DNA from 2 places in the Psychrobacillus sp. AK 1817 genome. Region 1 is predicted to be linked to the other one. Evidence: a T-box and tRNA genes for the amino acid it is inferred to sense, from the RefSeq annotation. Region 1 holds a T-box; the other holds one or more tRNA genes.
What was found. A T-box is a leader RNA that pairs with one kind of tRNA and senses whether it is charged. The one in region 1 lies ahead of argS (arginine--tRNA ligase), so its partner is inferred to be a tRNA-Arg.
Positions count from the first base shown of each region.

Region 2: it has a tRNA-Arg gene. The T-box ahead of argS (arginine--tRNA ligase) is inferred to sense a tRNA for this amino acid. The anticodon was not compared.

Region 1 covers NZ_CP031739.1:2,901,450-2,910,897, reverse strand. The annotation lists gene D0S48_RS14570 (sensor histidine kinase) at 1-49, opposite strand, end outside; gene D0S48_RS14565 (response regulator transcription factor) at 163-846, opposite strand; gene D0S48_RS14560 (DUF418 domain-containing protein) at 973-2,136, shown strand; gene argS (arginine--tRNA ligase) at 2,183-3,862, opposite strand; T-box leader at 3,914-4,130, opposite strand; gene D0S48_RS14550 (GNAT family N-acetyltransferase) at 4,217-5,068, opposite strand; gene aroD (type I 3-dehydroquinate dehydratase) at 5,135-5,887, shown strand; gene D0S48_RS14540 (GNAT family N-acetyltransferase) at 6,103-6,561, opposite strand; gene D0S48_RS14535 (GNAT family N-acetyltransferase) at 6,647-7,105, opposite strand; gene D0S48_RS14530 (stalk domain-containing protein) at 7,191-8,603, opposite strand; gene D0S48_RS14525 (ABC transporter ATP-binding protein) at 8,739-9,448, shown strand, end outside.
Region 2 covers NZ_CP031739.1:3,790,835-3,800,282, reverse strand. The annotation lists gene D0S48_RS19055 (1,4-dihydroxy-2-naphthoate polyprenyltransferase) at 1-740, shown strand, start outside; tRNA gene D0S48_RS19050 (tRNA-Glu) at 1,266-1,337, opposite strand; tRNA gene D0S48_RS19045 (tRNA-Ser) at 1,345-1,435, opposite strand; tRNA gene D0S48_RS19040 (tRNA-Asn) at 1,443-1,517, opposite strand; tRNA gene D0S48_RS19035 (tRNA-Ile) at 1,522-1,598, opposite strand; tRNA gene D0S48_RS19030 (tRNA-Gly) at 1,605-1,678, opposite strand; tRNA gene D0S48_RS19025 (tRNA-Phe) at 1,688-1,763, opposite strand; tRNA gene D0S48_RS19020 (tRNA-Asp) at 1,907-1,982, opposite strand; tRNA gene D0S48_RS19015 (tRNA-Met) at 1,986-2,062, opposite strand; tRNA gene D0S48_RS19010 (tRNA-Ser) at 2,174-2,266, opposite strand; tRNA gene D0S48_RS19005 (tRNA-Ile) at 2,279-2,355, opposite strand; tRNA gene D0S48_RS19000 (tRNA-Met) at 2,362-2,435, opposite strand; tRNA gene D0S48_RS18995 (tRNA-Ala) at 2,455-2,530, opposite strand; tRNA gene D0S48_RS18990 (tRNA-Pro) at 2,547-2,623, opposite strand; tRNA gene D0S48_RS18985 (tRNA-Arg) at 2,630-2,706, opposite strand; tRNA gene D0S48_RS18980 (tRNA-Leu) at 2,723-2,811, opposite strand; tRNA gene D0S48_RS18975 (tRNA-Gly) at 2,827-2,901, opposite strand; tRNA gene D0S48_RS18970 (tRNA-Leu) at 2,919-3,003, opposite strand; tRNA gene D0S48_RS18965 (tRNA-Lys) at 3,027-3,099, opposite strand; tRNA gene D0S48_RS18960 (tRNA-Thr) at 3,106-3,181, opposite strand; tRNA gene D0S48_RS18955 (tRNA-Val) at 3,195-3,270, opposite strand; rRNA gene rrf (5S ribosomal RNA) at 3,309-3,424, opposite strand; rRNA gene D0S48_RS18945 (23S ribosomal RNA) at 3,547-6,473, opposite strand; rRNA gene D0S48_RS18940 (16S ribosomal RNA) at 6,709-8,262, opposite strand; gene D0S48_RS18935 (MgtC/SapB family protein) at 8,872-9,448, shown strand, end outside.

The DNA of each region.
Region 1 (9,448 bases):
TCGATTCTATTTTAGGAATCATTTGTTCATAAAAGCTGGCCTCACGCATTTTTGATTCTCCGATATATATCAAAACACTCCATGTAAGAATTGTACTTAGAAGGCTGCATAATAAAATGTAGACAATTAATCGATGAAGTCTCTTATTAAGAGTTGTTGTTTTTACCCCCATCTATAGCCTACTCCCCATACAGTTTGTATATATGTATTGTCCTCCTTGATTGCTTGAAATTTTGCTCTTATTTTCTTTATATGTTCGGTAACTGTGGAATCCTCTCCATTAGCTTCTAATCCCCATACTCGCTCATAAATATGTGATTTAGAAAAAACTTGTCCTTTATTCTCTGCAAGTAACCAAACAATATCAAACTGTTTGTTTGTTAAGTCTATATTCACTCCATTTATATGGATCATTCTACCTTTGTAATCAATGGTTACTTCCCCATATTGTTTTACTTCATAAGCATAGCTTTCGATTCTTCTTTTTTCTCTTCTTATATGCGCATATACTCTAGCTTTAAGCTCGGTAAGACTAAATGGTTTAATGAGATAGTCATCCCCTCCAACTAACAAGCCTTTAATTCTATTAGATTCCTCCTGACAAGCACTAAGAAAAATAATAGGACCAGAGAGATTGGATCTTATTTTTTCACATACCTCAAATCCATCTATCCCATCCATCATTACATCTAGTAAAACTAAGTGTGGATTCTGTTTAGCTAATTGAATAGCATCGTATCCATTGTGAGCAGTTAAGATTTCATAACCCTCGTCCTCTAGAGAATCCTTCATAAAAGAAACTATATCCACTTCATCGTCCACAATTAGGATTTTTTCTTTGAGCAATATGGCACACCTCCCCTTTTACTCATACTATTTCATACTTATAACAAAAGTATAAACTTTTTACTTATTATTTTATTATATTTCAATTCTATTCTTATTCTTATAACAAGTTAAGGAGGAATTAGTTTGAAAAGAATTGAAGTTATTGATGCTTTAAGAGGTTTTGCATTATTAGGGATTTTGTTAGTGAATATACATTTTTTTAACGAATCACTTCAAGCAATTAGTTTGGGAGGAGTTCCTATAGAAGGTAAGCTCAACGAGTCGATTGACTTTTTTACTGCACTTTTAGTTGAAGGAAAGTTTATGCTACTATTTTCTTTTCTCTTTGGGTATGGAGCCACCATTTTGTACATGAAATCTACTACACAAGGTATAAAATTTACCCCTTTATACTTAAAAAGGATGTTTGCCTTATTCATCTTCGGATTGATTCATGGCTTGTTGCTTTGGTATGGCGATATTTTAACCACTTACGCAATAGTTGGCATTGTAATATTATTTTTCTTAAAACGAAAGTCTAAGACAATACTTATTTGGTCTCTTGTATTACTTTCTATTGTCCCACTTCTACTTGGTATATCTACCATATTGACAACTGGAACAGGGGACTATTCTTCTATGGATTTTTCCGAAGAGATTAAATTATCTCAAGAAATAGATAAGCAAATTTATGCGGAAGGAAATTTTGGTGAAATAGTAGCAAAACGTTCTATGGACTTTGTTATGAGCTTTTTCAATATGATATTGTTTTTCCCTCAAATTTTAGGGATATTTTTACTTGGAGTATTTTTTGGAAAAAGAAGGCTATTAGAGAACCTTCACGAGAAAAAGCATTCTTTCCTTGTTTTTGGACTAATTGCCACATTTTCCGGAGTTATCTTAGAATTACCTATGTTATTGTCGAACTCCTCGAATCTTATGTTGGAAATGATAGGTGTATTTATAGCAGGTCCATTACTGATGCTAGGCTATCTTTGTTTCTTCTGTCTTGCTTTCCTAAAATATAAAGAACAACTATTATTCTTTTCTTACATTGGAAAGCTTGGTTTTAGTATGTATATTTTACAATCCGTGATTTGTAGCCTCTTATTTTATAGCTATGGTCTGGGCTTATTTGGAGAAATTCAGCTTTGGCAAACCACTATCATCGCTATATCCATTTATATATTTCAGTTTTTACTTAGCTATCTTTGGATTAAACATTTAAAGTTTCAATCAGGTCCCTTAGAATATGTTTGGAGGTTATTTTACAGAGGTAAAGGGTTCAAACATAAGGCTAGCAAGTAAGAAGCTTTGAAGAAATTCCCACTGTCAGCAAGACAGTGGGGCTTTTCTACATCTGCTCCGGAGCATCTATCCCAAGTAAACTTAACCCTTCCTTTAAAACTATGGCAACCGCATAACAAAGTGTCAGCTTCGATCGCTTTGTTTCATCACCAACTAATATTTTTGTGTTCGCATAATATTTATTGAAATGGCGAGATAGCGTTAGGCAATATTTTGCGATAAGTGATGGATCTGCATGTTCAAAGGATTTCTGGATAACCTGTGGAAAGCCTTGAAGTGTCATTATCGTTGGCCATGCAAGTTCGCCTAGTCCTTCAAAACTCATGTTATTAGTCTCAAACTTACCTTTTTGAAGGAGTGAGTTTATGCGTGCGTGAGTGTACTGAACATAGGGTCCAGTCTCACCCTCGAAGTTAAGCATTTGCTCCAGAGAAAATTCTACATCATTCATACGATGATTTTTTAAATCATGGAAGATGACGGCCCCTACTCCAACTGATTTAGCAACCTCCTCTTTGTGAAGAAGTGAAGGATTTTTCTCCTCAATACTTTTTTTCGCCTCCCCGATAGCTTCGTTTAAGACTTCTTTTAATAAAACCACTTTTCCTTTACGAGTCGACATCTTCTTACCATCCTTAAGCATCATCCCAAAAGGTACATGCTGACAGTCCTTTGCCCACGCATAGCCCATTTTTTGAAGCACACTGAAAAGCTGTTTAAAGTGAAGTGATTGTTCGTTGCCGACTACATAAAATGCTTTAGTAAAGGCATAGTTATTTTGACGATACAAGGCTGCAGCTAAATCTCTCGTTGCGTATAGAGTAGCTCCATCGGTTTTTTTGATCAAACATGGCGGCATATTCTCTAACTCAACTACTAATGCCCCGTCAGATTCCACGAGCAAACACTTTTCTTCTATTTCTTTGACGACCGTTTCCATTTTGTCATTATAGAATGCTTCTCCATTAAAGGAATCAAACTGAATTCCTAGTAATTCATAGATATATTGAAATTCTTTAAGAGAGGCTTCCTTGAACCATTTCCAAAGCTGTAGTGCCTCTTCGTTACCCTGCTCTAGACTCTTGAAGGCAGCTCTTGCCTCAACATTGAGCTCTTCATCCACTTCAGCCTTTTCATGGAATTTTACATAGATTTTCAATAATTCCTCTATTGGGGAGGCTTCAATTTTTTCTTTGTCTCCCCATAGCTTATAAGCAACGATCAGCTTTCCAAATTGAGTTCCCCAATCACCTAAATGATTAATACGAACAGCTTTGTAGCCATTTTTCTCAGAAATATTGGCAAGAGCATTTCCGATTACAGTTGAACGTAAATGTCCCATAGAGAATGGCTTAGCAATATTTGGTGAGGAAAGGTCTATAGTAACTTGTTCGTCTTTCATTGGTAGCTGGCCATAATTGTTTTGATTTTTAAGTATTTCCCCTAACACTTCTTTCGCAATAGTTTTCTGGTCATAAAAGATGTTCAAATAGCCCCCTACTGCCTCTACATTAGCAATAAGTGAACTCTTCACCTGTTTTGCCAATTCAGAAGCGATAAGCTGTGGTGATTTTTTATATAATTTCGCTAGCGTAAAACAAGGAAATGCTAAATCTCCTAATTCAATGTTCTTTGGTTTCTCTAAAAGCATTTGTATTTCTTTCACTGTTAACTTACTTTCTAACTCAGTCTCAATCGAAATAGCAATTTGCTTTAATAGTTCCATATATATTCACCCTCCATTTTGTTTTTCCATATAAAAAAGCTCTCATCTCTATGAAGAGACGAGAGCTGAAATTCCCGTGGTACCACTCTAGTTGTCACATATTGTGACCGCTTTAACGTTATTAACGAGGACTTCCCCGATCTTTTCTACTCTAGTTCAAAAAGCTTCTCCAAAGTGCGTTTCTCTGAAAAGTCCTGTATCAGGCTCTCACTACCCCTGACTCGCTAATCATTATCTCATCAGATACTCTCTTTATCATCGAATTGTGTATGAATTTTCACTAATTTTAATCGAATCAAATACTAAAGTCAATATGTGAATAAATGTCTCCTTATCTATCTAACATTTACTATCTCATTTATTCCCCAGCTTTAAATGAACTGAATCCATCAACTTTTGATAACCAATTTCTTGATATATTTTGTTGGATGTGGGATTTAACATATCGGTATATAAAACACAGAAGTCATATTCCTTTAAAAGCTCCTTGCTGCAGGCTGCTACCATTGTTCTTGCATAACCTTTGCGTCGCTTTTCTTTAGGAGTAAATACCATAGAAACAGTCACTCCATGAGTTGATGGTCTAGCCTTCTTCATCATAGACACAATCTCTCCATCGTCCTCCCATAAGAAAACCTCCTGTCCATTCAACATAGCAGTCACTCTCTGGGCTATTTCCTCTTTAGCAGTACTTGGAAGTCCGGTATCTTCTTCAAACTGGCTATACCATGATTCTATTAATGGAGCATCATTGTTATTAGCAAATCTCCAGGATCCTGGGCTATTTTCTAGCGTATCATCCACTTCATCTAATCGATATAATCCCTGGTCCATTAATAGCGAATTTGCTTGTCCCGTTTTCTCTTCCCATTTTGACGCGAAGCGAATAGCCCATTCCTTTACACTTATGATCGAGTTTATATGTATACCACGTTGTAAAATCTCTTCAATACATAAATCGATTAACGCTTCGATTTTATTTAAATCGACAAAAATAATATTAAGTGGATGTGGTGGAGTCATCTGAAAAAGTGCCAATAACTCCCCATCCTCCTCAATAGTAGCCATCAGTGGGTCCTCATATCCTCCCACTCTAATTCTTTCAAGCACACCTAAAAATAAGCTAAATTTGTCCTCGTTTTGCTTTAAAAAAGGTTTTGCAATATCGTAAAACTTCTCTGCACTTTCATAGATTTGAAATCTCATTTTTACATCCCCTTTGCAACGTTTTATGTTAATATAACGTAAAACGTTGCATGATGGGAGATATTTATGAAAATTATTTCTATTCGGGATATTCATATTGGGGAAGGACTACCAAAAATTATTGTTCCACTAATAGGAAAAAATAAAGAAGCCCTTTTTAAGGAGCTACAATTAGTTAAGGATGCATCTCCTGATGTAGTCGAATGGAGAGTAGATTTATTACAGGAAGTTGAAAGCTTAGAATCTGTCAAAGACACCCTTTCATACATACGAGGTTATTTATATCCTACCCCCCTTTTGTTTACTTTTAGGAGTCACAAGGAAGGCGGCAATAAAGTTATTGAACCTGATTATTATAAGCAACTTTTACGTGAAGTGATCCAAACAAAGGAAATAGATTTAATTGATATTGAGCTTTTCTCAGAGGAAGTTGAGGAGCTAGTTTCTTTAGCTAAGGATAATCATATTTCTGTGGTGATGTCCAACCATGATTTTAATGGAACTCCCTCAAAAGAGGTAATAATAGAACGCTTAACAGCTATGCAAAGACTAGGTGCAGATATTCCTAAAATTGCTGTTATGCCTAATAGTCCAGCCGATGTTATTACCCTCCTGGATGCTACCTATACGATGTATTCTACATATGCGGATCGTCCGATTATTACAATGTCTATGGCTAAATCAGGTATTATCAGTCGTTTATCTGGAGAAATTTTCGGTTCAGCAGCTACCTTTGGTTCAGTTGTATCAGCTTCCGCTCCAGGACAAATTGAAGCAAAAGAATTAAAGAAAGTGTTAGGACTTTTACATAACGCATAGTAATAACTGCTCCCAATCATTATTCGGGGGGCAGTTTTAATGTTTAAGGCTGAGGAAATTCGCATTCTAATTGGCAAAATTAAACATTATAATTCTTAGAAAATAAAAGATCCACATAAATGAGCTAGGAAATGTATATCCCAGCTCATTGTATTTTCACTAAATCGATCATTAGTTTAAGTAATAGTTCACATTAAATTTACTTTAGAATTGCCTTACTTTAAACCTGTTTCTTTTTCATATAGCTTGATATGATCACCACTCACGCCGTACACAACACCATTATTTTTCCACCCGTATTTTTCATAATAGCCTTCAAGATCTGTGGACAAATAAAGCTTATCATATCCTTTTCTTGCTGCTTCTTTCAGGCTGTGTTGTAACAGCATTAAGCCTATTTCTCTACCTCTATATTCTTCTTTCACGAATAAGCAGGCGAGCCATGGGCAAAGGTCTTGGCGGCTATTAAGGTCATTTCTTAATAACGCATAAGTTCCAATGATCTCCTCCTCTTCAATCATCACATAAAATCTTGGAATATCTGAAAAACGACAAGAATGAATCATAGCATCTTCATAAAATTTATAATTATGCTCATTTCCCCATTCTTTCCAAAATACTTGAATTGCTTTTTTGAATAGGTTATTCCTTTCCTGTAACTCAATAATTTGCATTATCTTTCCCCCAATCCAGCATAACCTGCTCCGTTAGTAAGAACACACCTCTATTAAGTAATGAAATGACACGCTTAGAGCTATCTTATTTTTCTGTGGATAAAATCCTCTCTAGTCGTATCATATCCACACAAGGAATGCCGTTTTCCACAATCTCTTCGGGATAATTAATTTTAAAAAAATCCTTATCCACAGAAACAATTCTGAATCCACACTTTTGATAGAGTGCAAGCTGATTTATGCTGGAGTTTCCTGTACCTACTTCTATTTTTTGATAACCAAGCTCTTTTGATTTCTCAATGGCATCGAGAACTAATTCTTTTCCTATTCCTTTTCCTTGATGTTGTTCATGTACAGCTATATTTTTAAGCTCCACAGTCTGGTTATTCAAAGGCACTAAGACATATACGCCAATTATTTTATTTCCTGCTTTCGTTATATAGCATTGACCCTTATCTAAATAAGCTTTAACTAATTCCTCTGCGGGATCTGCTAACAACAACAAATCCATTGGAAAATCGCTGTCTATTTTGTATACATTCATTTACTTTCCCCCCTGGAGTATTTCTCAACATAAATTGTACCAAAAGAAAAGCCGTCCTTCTCTATATGAGCGGACGACATATTCTTTAAGACTCTGGAACAAGAATTTCTAAAATATCCTCAGACACATAGGTTTTCTTGTTGTGCAGAACGGGTGTCTCTTGAAATTCTCTTATACTTCTGTTGTATCCATACTTCAGCTCTCCCCTAGTAATGGAAAATGAGCTATTGCCAAGCTTTAAGTACACACTATTACGTTTTGGATGGGACATTACTTCATATCCTAAATACTGAGCCACCTCACGTATAGGAATCATCTTAACTCCATTTTGAATTAAATGGTCATTCTCTATTATTTTGTTGAGCTCTTTTTGAACAGGTTCAATATATTCTAGTGCAATAATTTTTGATGGAGTCGTAAGTTTTTGATTGTTCTTAGGTGAACTATAAAATACGATTAACTCCTTGTTTGTTAAATCATTCTTGGAAATTTTCTTTCCCTTTTCATCCACCAATTCTGTTTTGTTGGTAATTTGAAGTTTCAGCTCTTTATCTAGACTTACAAATTGCTCATCGAATTTTGACACCTTCACTAGGCCACTCTTTTCTTCATGAGCAACAATGATTTCTGGAGAGATTCTTGGTGGATAAATTAAAATCATTGGTTTATTTTTATCGTAATAGGCATCAATTTTCATCCCCTTTTTAAAGGATTCAATAGAAATCGCTTTTGTTGAAGCGCTATTAAGAGCTATTACATCTTTATTTAATACTAAAATTGAAATCTGAGGCTCTTTCTCATTCGTTTCTACAGTTAATGTTACTTCTTTATTATTTTTAGAAACTTCCTTAATAGTACCGGAGAATTTCATAAAGTTGCTTGCATCTTTTTCTTCTAAAACAACTACTTTGTTCGGTATTGTTTGAGCAGGAATACTTCTTGTCGAGGTCTTATAAAATACAATCAGCTCATTACCCACTAAATTTTTTTGATCGATACTTTCTCCATCCTTATTAACAACAAGCGTTTCCTTAGAGAGATTCAGCTTTAATTGGTTGTCTTCACTTGTTAACTTTTCATCGAAGACCCCTACCTTTGTAAAGCCTACATTTTTGCCATCATGAGCAATTATTAACTCTGGCGAAATTTGGGCTGGATAGATCATAGTCCTAGCTTTTGTTTTATCATAGTAGGCTTCTATTCTTTGCCCTTTGACAAATTCCTTTTTTTCTATTTCCTTGGCTGTGCCGCTATTATATAAAAGCGTCTCGTTTGTGATTGTAAAAACAGTGACAATCGGTTCTTTTTGCTCTGTTTCAACAGTAAGTATGACATTGTCTTCTTTATTTACGACTTCTTTAACGATACCAGTAAATCTCTCCAGTTTAGAGTTTTCTTTAACCATGGTATCCTCTCCCTCCTTCGCCAAAACAAATGTAGGTGTGAGAAGAAGACAGATTGCTATAAAGCTGAACGAAAGATAGTGTAATTTTTTCATTTCTGATCATCCCCTTTGTTTTCATCAATGAATTAGACGGAAGACCATGATAAACGTTTCAAAATTTTTTGAAACATTTATTATTCTAATGCGTATAAAGTAGTACGAAAAAATACTTAGGAATGGAGCTTAAACATGGCGTTAGTAATTAACGAAGTAACCAAACGTTATCAAGATTTTACTGCAGTTGACCATCTCTCCTTCACCATAGAAAAAGGTGAAATATTTGGTTTAATCGGTCAAAATGGTGCCGGTAAAACTACGACCTTTCGGATGATACTAGATTTACAGGAAACTACGGAAGGAACCATCACATGGGATGGTACAAATATCAATAATATTAATAGAGATCTTTTAGGTTATTTACCCGAGGAGAGAGGTATTTTCCCTGCTATGAAAGTGGAGGATCAGCTTTACTTCTTTGGAGAGCTTCGTGGTAAATCCCGTAAGGAGCTAAAAAAAGAAGTGGATTACTGGATTGATCGTTTTGAATTAGAGGACAAACGAAAAGCGAAAGCTGAAACACTATCCAAAGGAAACCAGCAAAAGGTGCAATTGATCGCAAGCTTCATTCACCAGCCAGCATTTCTTATACTAGACGAACCATTTAGTGGACTGGATCCAGTAAATAAGGATTTGTTGAAAGGTGCCATTTTAGAGCTAAAAGACAAGGGCACAACTATATTATTTTCTAGCCATCAGATGGAAAATGTAGAAGAGCTTTGTGATCATTTATGTCTTTTAAAACGTGGTGTCTCTTTGTATGCTGGAAGCCTGCTAGACTTAAAGAAACAATATGGAAAAACAAAACTTACTATTCGTACGGAGCTTTCAAAGGAGACACT
Region 2 (9,448 bases), 890 kb from region 1:
TCCAGGCAGCTACAAATATGTTTAACGAGTACTATGACTTTGTTAGGGGGCTCGATAGCGAAGAATCAATTGGTATCGGTGGTGCTATTGTTCGTAATGGGGTTAAACCAAAAACAGTACTTCAATTAGCCTTAGCATTATATATCCTTGCAGCGATATTAGGTATATATATTTGCTCCCAATCGTCTTGGTTATTATTGATCGTTGGAGCTGTTTGTATGCTTATTGGTTACCTTTATACTGGTGGACCTTACCCAATAGCGTATACACCATTCGGTGAACTATTTAGCGGTGTTGTCATGGGAATGTTTATCGTATTAATTGCTACATACATTCAGGTTGGTTCAATACCAAACTTTGCCTTATTCCTATCCATCCCTAGTACTCTACTTGTTGCTGCTATTATGCTTTCCAATAATATTCGCGATATAGTTGAGGATACAAAAGGTGGTAGAAAGACGATGGCCATTCTCATTGGTAGAGAAAGTGCTATTAATGTGTTAGCCTTATTTTTCATCGTTTCTTATGTATGGATCATTCTATTGGTAATTCTACAGATTATCACCCCTTGGGCACTACTAGTCCTATTAAGTGCTAAGAAACCTTTAGATGCTATAAAACTATTTAAAGCAAAAGAAAATCATCTTGAAGTTGGATTAGCAATGAAGAATACTGCACTCACCAACACGATTTTTGTATTTCTTTTAGGTATAGGGTTATTGCTCGGCTTTATAATTTAACAGTCAGTCAGGAAGTTTAAAAGCTTCCTGGCTTTTTTATTTTTTGCTATGTGAATGGAAAAAATGATTTATTATAATTTGGAACACATGGCCAGCCACTAAAATTGGTTAGTATGAATTAGCTATTTATTTGATGATTAAGGCTTGAAAAGAGTTACCTAGCGAAGCAGGATAATGTAAGCAGAATTCAGTTTGTAGAAACCTGTTAAGAAATGTTCTTGTGAATATTAATGAACAAAGTGTGATGAGGTTATAGAGGAGTGGGAATTATAGATGGACAAAAGAACAAAGAAGAAAGTGTATAAATACATAACTCATGATTTGATACCAATAAGTAAAACTTAGAAATGGAATTGTTTTATGAAATCGGTCCTTTCACTCCGTATTAATAAGTAGCATTGACAGTACAAAGGACAAACCGGTAAAGTACTCTCGGAAGAATTAATCCTCTAAAAGCACATGCGCAACTCTATCTTTTCAAAACAAAAAAGACAACCACCTAAGTGATTGTCTTTTTTAAAGTTATGACCCCTACGGGATTCGAACCCGTGTTACCGCCGTGAAAGGGCGGTGTCTTAACCGCTTGACCAAGGGGCCTTATATATGGCGGAGAAGGAGGGATTTGAACCCTCGCGCCGGTTGCCCGACCTACACCCTTAGCAGGGGCGCCTCTTCAGCCACTTGAGTACTTCCCCATATATATGGCTCCGAAGGTAGGACTCGAACCTACGACCGATCGGTTAACAGCCGATTGCTCTACCACTGAGCTACTTCGGAATAATGGTGGGCCTAAATGGACTCGAACCATCGACCTCACGCTTATCAGGCGTGCGCTCTAACCAGCTGAGCTATAGGCCCATTAATTGGAGCGGGTGAAGAGAATCGAACTCTCATCATCAGCTTGGAAGGCTGAGGTTTTACCACTAAACTACACCCGCTTGATAAAATGGTGGCTCAGGACGGAATCGAACCGCCGACACAAGGATTTTCAGTCCTTTGCTCTACCGACTGAGCTACTGAGCCTCTTCGATTTACACTAAGCTGCGCTTCTCTTTGTCAGCTTCACTCACTCATTAAGTCACATACTTTAGTATGCTCCTTCGTTCGTTCGATTGCTTCCTAGATTTGCTTGCTTATCCTAAATCTCTAAGTTGTTGAAAAATAAATGGCGGTCCCGACCGGGATCGAACCGGCGATCTCCTGCGTGACAGGCAGGCATGTTAACCGCTACACCACGGGACCATTTGGTTGCGGGGACAGGATTTGAACCTGTGACCTTCGGGTTATGAGCCCGACGAGCTACCGAACTGCTCCACCCCGCGACAATAAGAAAGTGTTGAAATTTAAATCAACTGTGCATTTAGTGAGTTTTACGTCCTCCACGCTTCGCTTGCGTCGACGTTATGTATAATATTTTTCCACTAACAATAAGATGGAGGAGGAAGAGGGATTCGAACCCCCGCGCGGTATGACCCGCCTGTCGGTTTTCAAGACCGATCCCTTCAGCCAGACTTGGGTATTCCTCCTAAATATTATGTTGGTGGACCTTGCAGGACTCGAACCTGCGACCGGACGGTTATGAGCCGTCTGCTCTAACCAACTGAGCTAAAGGTCCTTAAGATGGCGGCAGAGGGAGTCGAACCCACGACCTTTCGGGTATGAACCGAATGCTCTAGCCAGCTGAGCTACGCCGCCAGGAAATTTAAATTTAAATTGGTGGAGCCTAGCGGGATCGAACCGCTGACCTCCTGCGTGCAAGGCAGGCGCTCTCCCAGCTGAGCTAAGGCCCCAAATTTATTAATTAACTGGTCGGGAAGACAGGATTCGAACCTGCGACCCCTTGGTCCCAAACCAAGTGCTCTACCAAGCTGAGCTACTTCCCGTATATATGGCGCGCCCGGCAGGAGTCGAACCCACAACCTTCTGATCCGTAGTCAGACGCTCTATCCAATTGAGCTACGGGCGCTAATGTTTCATAAAAGTGGTGCCGAGGACCGGAATCGAACCGGTACGGTAGTCACCTACCGCAGGATTTTAAGTCCTGTGCGTCTGCCAGTTCCGCCACCCCGGCACTTTGATGAATCTTTGGAGCGGAAGACGAGGTTCGAACTCGCGACCCCCACCTTGGCAAGGTGGTGTTCTACCACTGAACTACTTCCGCTCGGTTATTAAATTAAATGGTGCGGGTGAAGGGAGTCGAACCCCCACGCCTTGCGGCGCTAGATCCTAAGTCTAGTGCGTCTGCCAGTTCCGCCACACCCGCATATTTATATCACAAAAAGTGAATGAGCCATGTAGGATTCGAACCTACGACCCTCTGATTAAAAGTCAGATGCTCTACCAACTGAGCTAATGGCTCAAAAAATGGTGCCGGAGAAAGGACTTGAACCCTCAACCTACTGATTACAAGTCAGTTGCTCTACCAGTTGAGCTACTCCGGCAGGAGTAAAGTTATGGTGGAGGATGACGGGCTCGAACCGCCGACCCTCTGCTTGTAAGGCAGATGCTCTCCCAGCTGAGCTAATCCTCCTGGGTATTAAAATGTATTTCTATGTATTTTTATTGCAAGCCCAGCGACGTCCTACTCTTGCAGGGGGAGACCCCCAACTACCATTGGCGCTGAAGAGCTTAACTTCCGTGTTCGGTATGGGAACGGGTGTGACCTCTTCGCCATCATCACTAGACTTGAATAATTATTTGAAAGACAAGTTCTATTATATCAACTATGTAGATTATTACAAGTGTTTTTTTAATAAAAATTTATTCTTTCAAAACTGAATAAACTGACATCTTAGAAACAAACAATTTGGTTAAGTCCTCGATCGATTAGTATTCGTCAGCTGCACGTGTCGCCACGCTTCCACCCCGAACCTATCTACCTCATCGTCTTTGAGGGATCTTACTTACTTGCGTAATGGGAAATCTCATCTTGAGGGGGGCTTCGTGCTTAGATGCTTTCAGCACTTATCCCGTCCACACATAGCTACCCAGCGATGCCCTTGGCAGAACAACTGGTACACCAGCGGTGTGTCCATCCCGGTCCTCTCGTACTAAGGACAGCTCCTCTCAAATTTCCTACGCCCACGACGGATAGGGACCGAACTGTCTCACGACGTTCTGAACCCAGCTCGCGTACCGCTTTAATGGGCGAACAGCCCAACCCTTGGGACCGACTACAGCCCCAGGATGCGATGAGCCGACATCGAGGTGCCAAACCTCCCCGTCGATGTGGACTCTTGGGGGAGATAAGCCTGTTATCCCGGGGTAGCTTTTATCCGTTGAGCGATGGCCCTTCCATGCGGAACCACCGGATCACTAAGCCCGTCTTTCGACCCTGCTCGACTTGTAGGTCTCGCAGTCAAGCTCCCTTCTGCCTTTACACTCTTCGAATGATTTCCAACCATTCTGAGGGAACCTTTGGGCGCCTCCGTTACACTTTAGGAGGCGACCGCCCCAGTCAAACTGCCCGCCTGACACTGTCTCCTACCCGGGTTACGGGTATGGGTTAGAATTTCAATACAACCAGGGTAGTATCCCACCGACGCCTCCTCCGAAGCTGGCGCTCCGGGCTCTAAGGCTCCTACCTATCCTGTACAAGTTGCACCAAAATTCAATATCAAGCTACAGTAAAGCTCCACGGGGTCTTTCCGTCCTGTCGCGGGTAACCTGCATCTTCACAGGTACTATAATTTCACCGAGTCTCTCGTTGAGACAGTGCCCAGATCGTTACGCCTTTCGTGCGGGTCGGAACTTACCCGACAAGGAATTTCGCTACCTTAGGACCGTTATAGTTACGGCCGCCGTTTACTGGGGCTTCAATTCGCACCTTCGCTTGCGCTAAGCACTCCTCTTAACCTTCCAGCACCGGGCAGGCGTCAGCCCCTATACTTCACCTTACGGTTTTGCAGAGACCTGTGTTTTTGCTAAACAGTCGCCTGGGCCTATTCACTGCGGCTCTTCTAGGCTATACACCCAAAAGAGCACCCCTTCTCCCGAAGTTACGGGGTCATTTTGCCGAGTTCCTTAACGAGAGTTCTCTCGCTCACCTTAGGATTCTCTCCTCGACTACCTGTGTCGGTTTGCGGTACGGGCACCTCCCACCTCGTTAGAGGCTTTTCTTGGCAGTGTGAAATCAGGAACTTCGGACTAAGTCCTCGCCATCACAGCTCAATGTTACAGAGTGCGGATTTGCCTACACTCACACCTCACTGCTTGGACGTGCATAACCAACAGCACGCTTACCCTATCCTACTGCGTCCCCCCATCACTCAAACGGTGGGGTGGTGGTACAGGAATATCAACCTGTTGTCCATCGTCTACGCCTATCGGCCTCGACTTAGGTCCCGACTAACCCTGAGCGGACGAGCCTTCCTCAGGAAACCTTAGTCATACGGTGGATGGGATTCTCACCCATCTTTCGCTACTCATACCGGCATTCTCACTTCTAAGCGCTCCACCAGTCCTTCCGGTCTGACTTCAACGCCCTTAGAACGCTCTCCTACCACTGATACCAAAGGTATCAATCCACAGCTTCGGTGATTTGTTTAGCCCCGATACATTTTCGGCGCAGCGTCACTCGACCAGTGAGCTATTACGCACTCTTTAAATGATGGCTGCTTCTAAGCCAACATCCTGGTTGTCTAAGCAACGCCACATCCTTTTCCACTTAACAAATACTTTGGGACCTTAGCTGGTGGTCTGGGCTGTTTCCCTCTTGACTACGGATCTTATCACTCGCAGTCTGACTCCCAAACATAAATCATTGGCATTCGGAGTTTGTCTGAATTCGGTAACCCGGGATGGGCCCCTAGTCCAAACAGTGCTCTACCTCCAAGATTCTAACGTTTGAGGCTAGCCCTAAAGCTATTTCGGAGAGAACCAGCTATCTCCAGGTTCGATTGGAATTTCTCCGCTACCCACACCTCATCCCCGCACTTTTCAACGTGCGTGGGTTCGGACCTCCAGTAAGTGTTACCTTACCTTCATCCTGGACATGGGTAGATCACCTGGTTTCGGGTCTACGACCACATACTCATTCGCCCTATTCAGACTCGCTTTCGCTGCGGCTCCGTCTTCTCAACTTAACCTCGCATGTAATCGTAACTCGCCGGTTCATTCTACAAAAGGCACGCCATCACCCGTTAACGGGCTTTGACTATTTGTAGGCACACGGTTTCAGGGTCTATTTCACTCCCCTTCCGGGGTGCTTTTCACCTTTCCCTCACGGTACTGGTTCACTATCGGTCACTAGGTAGTATTTAGCCTTGGGAGATGGTCCTCCCGGATTCCGACGGAATTTCACGTGTTCCGCCGTACTCAGGATACACTCTGGAGGGAATGAATTTTGGACTACGGGGCTTTTACCCTATCCTGCGGACCTTTCCAGGTCGCTTCATCTAACTCATTCTTTTGTAACTCCGTATAGAGTGTCCTACAACCCCAAGAGGCAAGCCTCTTGGTTTGGGCTCTTCCCGTTTCGCTCGCCGCTACTCAGGGAATCGAATTTTCTTTCTCTTCCTCCAGGTACTTAGATGTTTCAGTTCCCTGGGTGTGTCTCAGATGCGCTATGTATTCACGCAAATGTACTGCCCCATTACGGGCAGTGGGTTTCCCCATTCGGAAATCTCCGGATCGAAGCTCACTTACAGCTCCCCGAAGCATATCGGTGTTAGTGCCGTCCTTCGTCGACTCCTAGTGCCAAGGCATCCACCGTGCGCCCTTATTAACTTAACCTAAAAGTTAAAAGTACTACACTTGCAATCACGTAAGTGATCACAATTTGAATATCTTGCGTTTGTTTCTTTTTTGATGTCGTTTTATCCAGTTTTCAAAGAACAAAGGGCTTGTTCCTTTGCGACGAGTAATCGCAGGAGCAAGTATAAATGCTCATCATAAAAATGAACACTCAAAACTGAACTGCAAAACGTTAAGATACAGATAAAGATCTGTATTCCGAATATATCCTTAGAAAGGAGGTGATCCAGCCGCACCTTCCGATACGGCTACCTTGTTACGACTTCACCCCAATCATCTGTCCCACCTTCGGCGGCTGGCTCCCAAAAGGGTTACCCCACCGACTTCGGGTGTTACAAACTCTCGTGGTGTGACGGGCGGTGTGTACAAGGCCCGGGAACGTATTCACCGTGGCATGCTGATCCACGATTACTAGCGATTCCGGCTTCATGTAGGCGAGTTGCAGCCTACAATCCGAACTGAGAACGGTTTTATGGGATTAGCTCACCCTCGCGGGGTTGCGACCCTCTGTACCGTCCATTGTAGCACGTGTGTAGCCCAGGTCATAAGGGGCATGATGATTTGACGTCATCCCCACCTTCCTCCGGTTTATCACCGGCAGTCACCTTAGAGTGCCCAACTAAATGCTGGCAACTAAGATCAAGGGTTGCGCTCGTTGCGGGACTTAACCCAACATCTCACGACACGAGCTGACGACAACCATGCACCACCTGTCACCGCTGTCCCCGAAGGGAAAAGCCTATCTCTAGGTCGGTCAGCGGGATGTCAAGACCTGGTAAGGTTCTTCGCGTTGCTTCGAATTAAACCACATGCTCCACCGCTTGTGCGGGCCCCCGTCAATTCCTTTGAGTTTCAGTCTTGCGACCGTACTCCCCAGGCGGAGTGCTTAATGCGTTAGCTGCAGCACTAAGGGGCGGAAACCCCCTAACACTTAGCACTCATCGTTTACGGCGTGGACTACCAGGGTATCTAATCCTGTTTGCTCCCCACGCTTTCGCGCCTCAGCGTCAGTTACAGACCAGAAAGCCGCCTTCGCCACTGGTGTTCCTCCAAATCTCTACGCATTTCACCGCTACACTTGGAATTCCGCTTTCCTCTTCTGCACTCAAGTCCCCCAGTTTCCAATGACCCTCCACGGTTGAGCCGTGGGCTTTCACATCAGACTTAAAGGACCGCCTGCGCGCGCTTTACGCCCAATAATTCCGGACAACGCTTGCCACCTACGTATTACCGCGGCTGCTGGCACGTAGTTAGCCGTGGCTTTCTAATGAGGTACCGTCAAGGTACGAGCAGTTACTCTCGTACTTGTTCTTCCCTCACAACAGAGTTTTACGATCCGAAAACCTTCTTCACTCACGCGGCGTTGCTCCATCAGACTTTCGTCCATTGTGGAAGATTCCCTACTGCTGCCTCCCGTAGGAGTCTGGGCCGTGTCTCAGTCCCAGTGTGGCCGATCACCCTCTCAGGTCGGCTACGCATCGTCGCCTTGGTGAGCCGTTACCTCACCAACTAGCTAATGCGCCGCGGGCCCATCCTGTAGTGACAGCCAAGACCGTCTTTTAACATTTCCTCATGTGAGGTAATGGATTATTCGGTATTAGCCCCGGTTTCCCGGAGTTATCCCAATCTACAAGGCAGGTTGCCCACGTGTTACTCACCCGTCCGCCGCTAAATCAGAAGAAGCAAGCTTCTTCATCATTCGCTCGACTTGCATGTATTAGGCACGCCGCCAGCGTTCGTCCTGAGCCAGGATCAAACTCTCCATAATAGCTGGCTGGCGATACACAGCGCATTGCGTTGTCAGCTTCGCTTACTCGGTCAGTCACGTACGTTAGTACGCTCCTTCCTTCGCTCACTTGCTTCCTAGCACTGCACTACGTCTCGTCAGCCAGAAAAAATAGAACTAGTTTAAAAGCTCATTTTGTTTTGCTGGCATCATCATTAAATGATGTCAAAATTGTTTTTGCGTCAATCAAACCGAAGTTTGTTGAACGCTGTATTTCTTAACGTTTTGCATGTTCAGTTTTCAATGTTCATCGCGTCGTTTTGTTTTTGACGACTTTATTAGTGTAACTCATTTCAGATTTGCTGTCAAACACTTTTTTTATTTTCTTTCAAGTAGTTTGTCGCTTGTTCCGAAGGACAAGTATTAATATACAACGTTGAGAAATAAAAAGCAATACCTTTTTTATATTTTAATATGATTTTTATTAAATTATTTAATAAAGGATAGTTTTTAATAGCTTTAGCCTTACTTACTATAATATTCTTCATTAATTCAGAACAGGGGTGATATTAAATAGAAAAATGGGTATGTAAGTATAAGATTTAAATTTCCACATATTCTTTACTAACTTAATAGAAAGGAGGAACATCCTTGGACTGGGTTCCCTATTTAAACGGATATGGCGAGATATTAATAAAATTAAGTTTCGCGGCAATCCTAAGTTTAGTTATTGGGATTGAAAGAGAACTGAAGAAAAAACCCATTGGTCTAAAAACAAGTATCGTTATAGCTACATTTAGTTGCTTGCTCACATACATATCTATCGAATCGGCATATAAGGCTCATACTGGACACGACGGAGTCAATATAACCATGGATCCTTTACGGTTAGCAGCTCAAATTGTTAGCGGAATCGGTTTTTTAGGGGCCGGGGTTATCCTTCGTAAAGGAAATGATAGCATAAGTGGTCTAACAACAGCAGCCATGATTTGGGGAGCTGGGGGAATTGGGATTGCTGTGGGAGCAGGATTTTATTTGGAGGCATCCTTATCTGTTGTGATTGTACTAATAGGTATAGAAGTAATCCCTCCCCTCTTATCTAAAATAGGTCCAAAGCGATTAAGATCGAAAGAGTTATCATTGAAGGTAATTGTTTCAGAGCAAGAAAACATTTCTAAAATGTATTATCACTTAAAAGACCAAGGCTTTTATATTGATAGCATTCGAA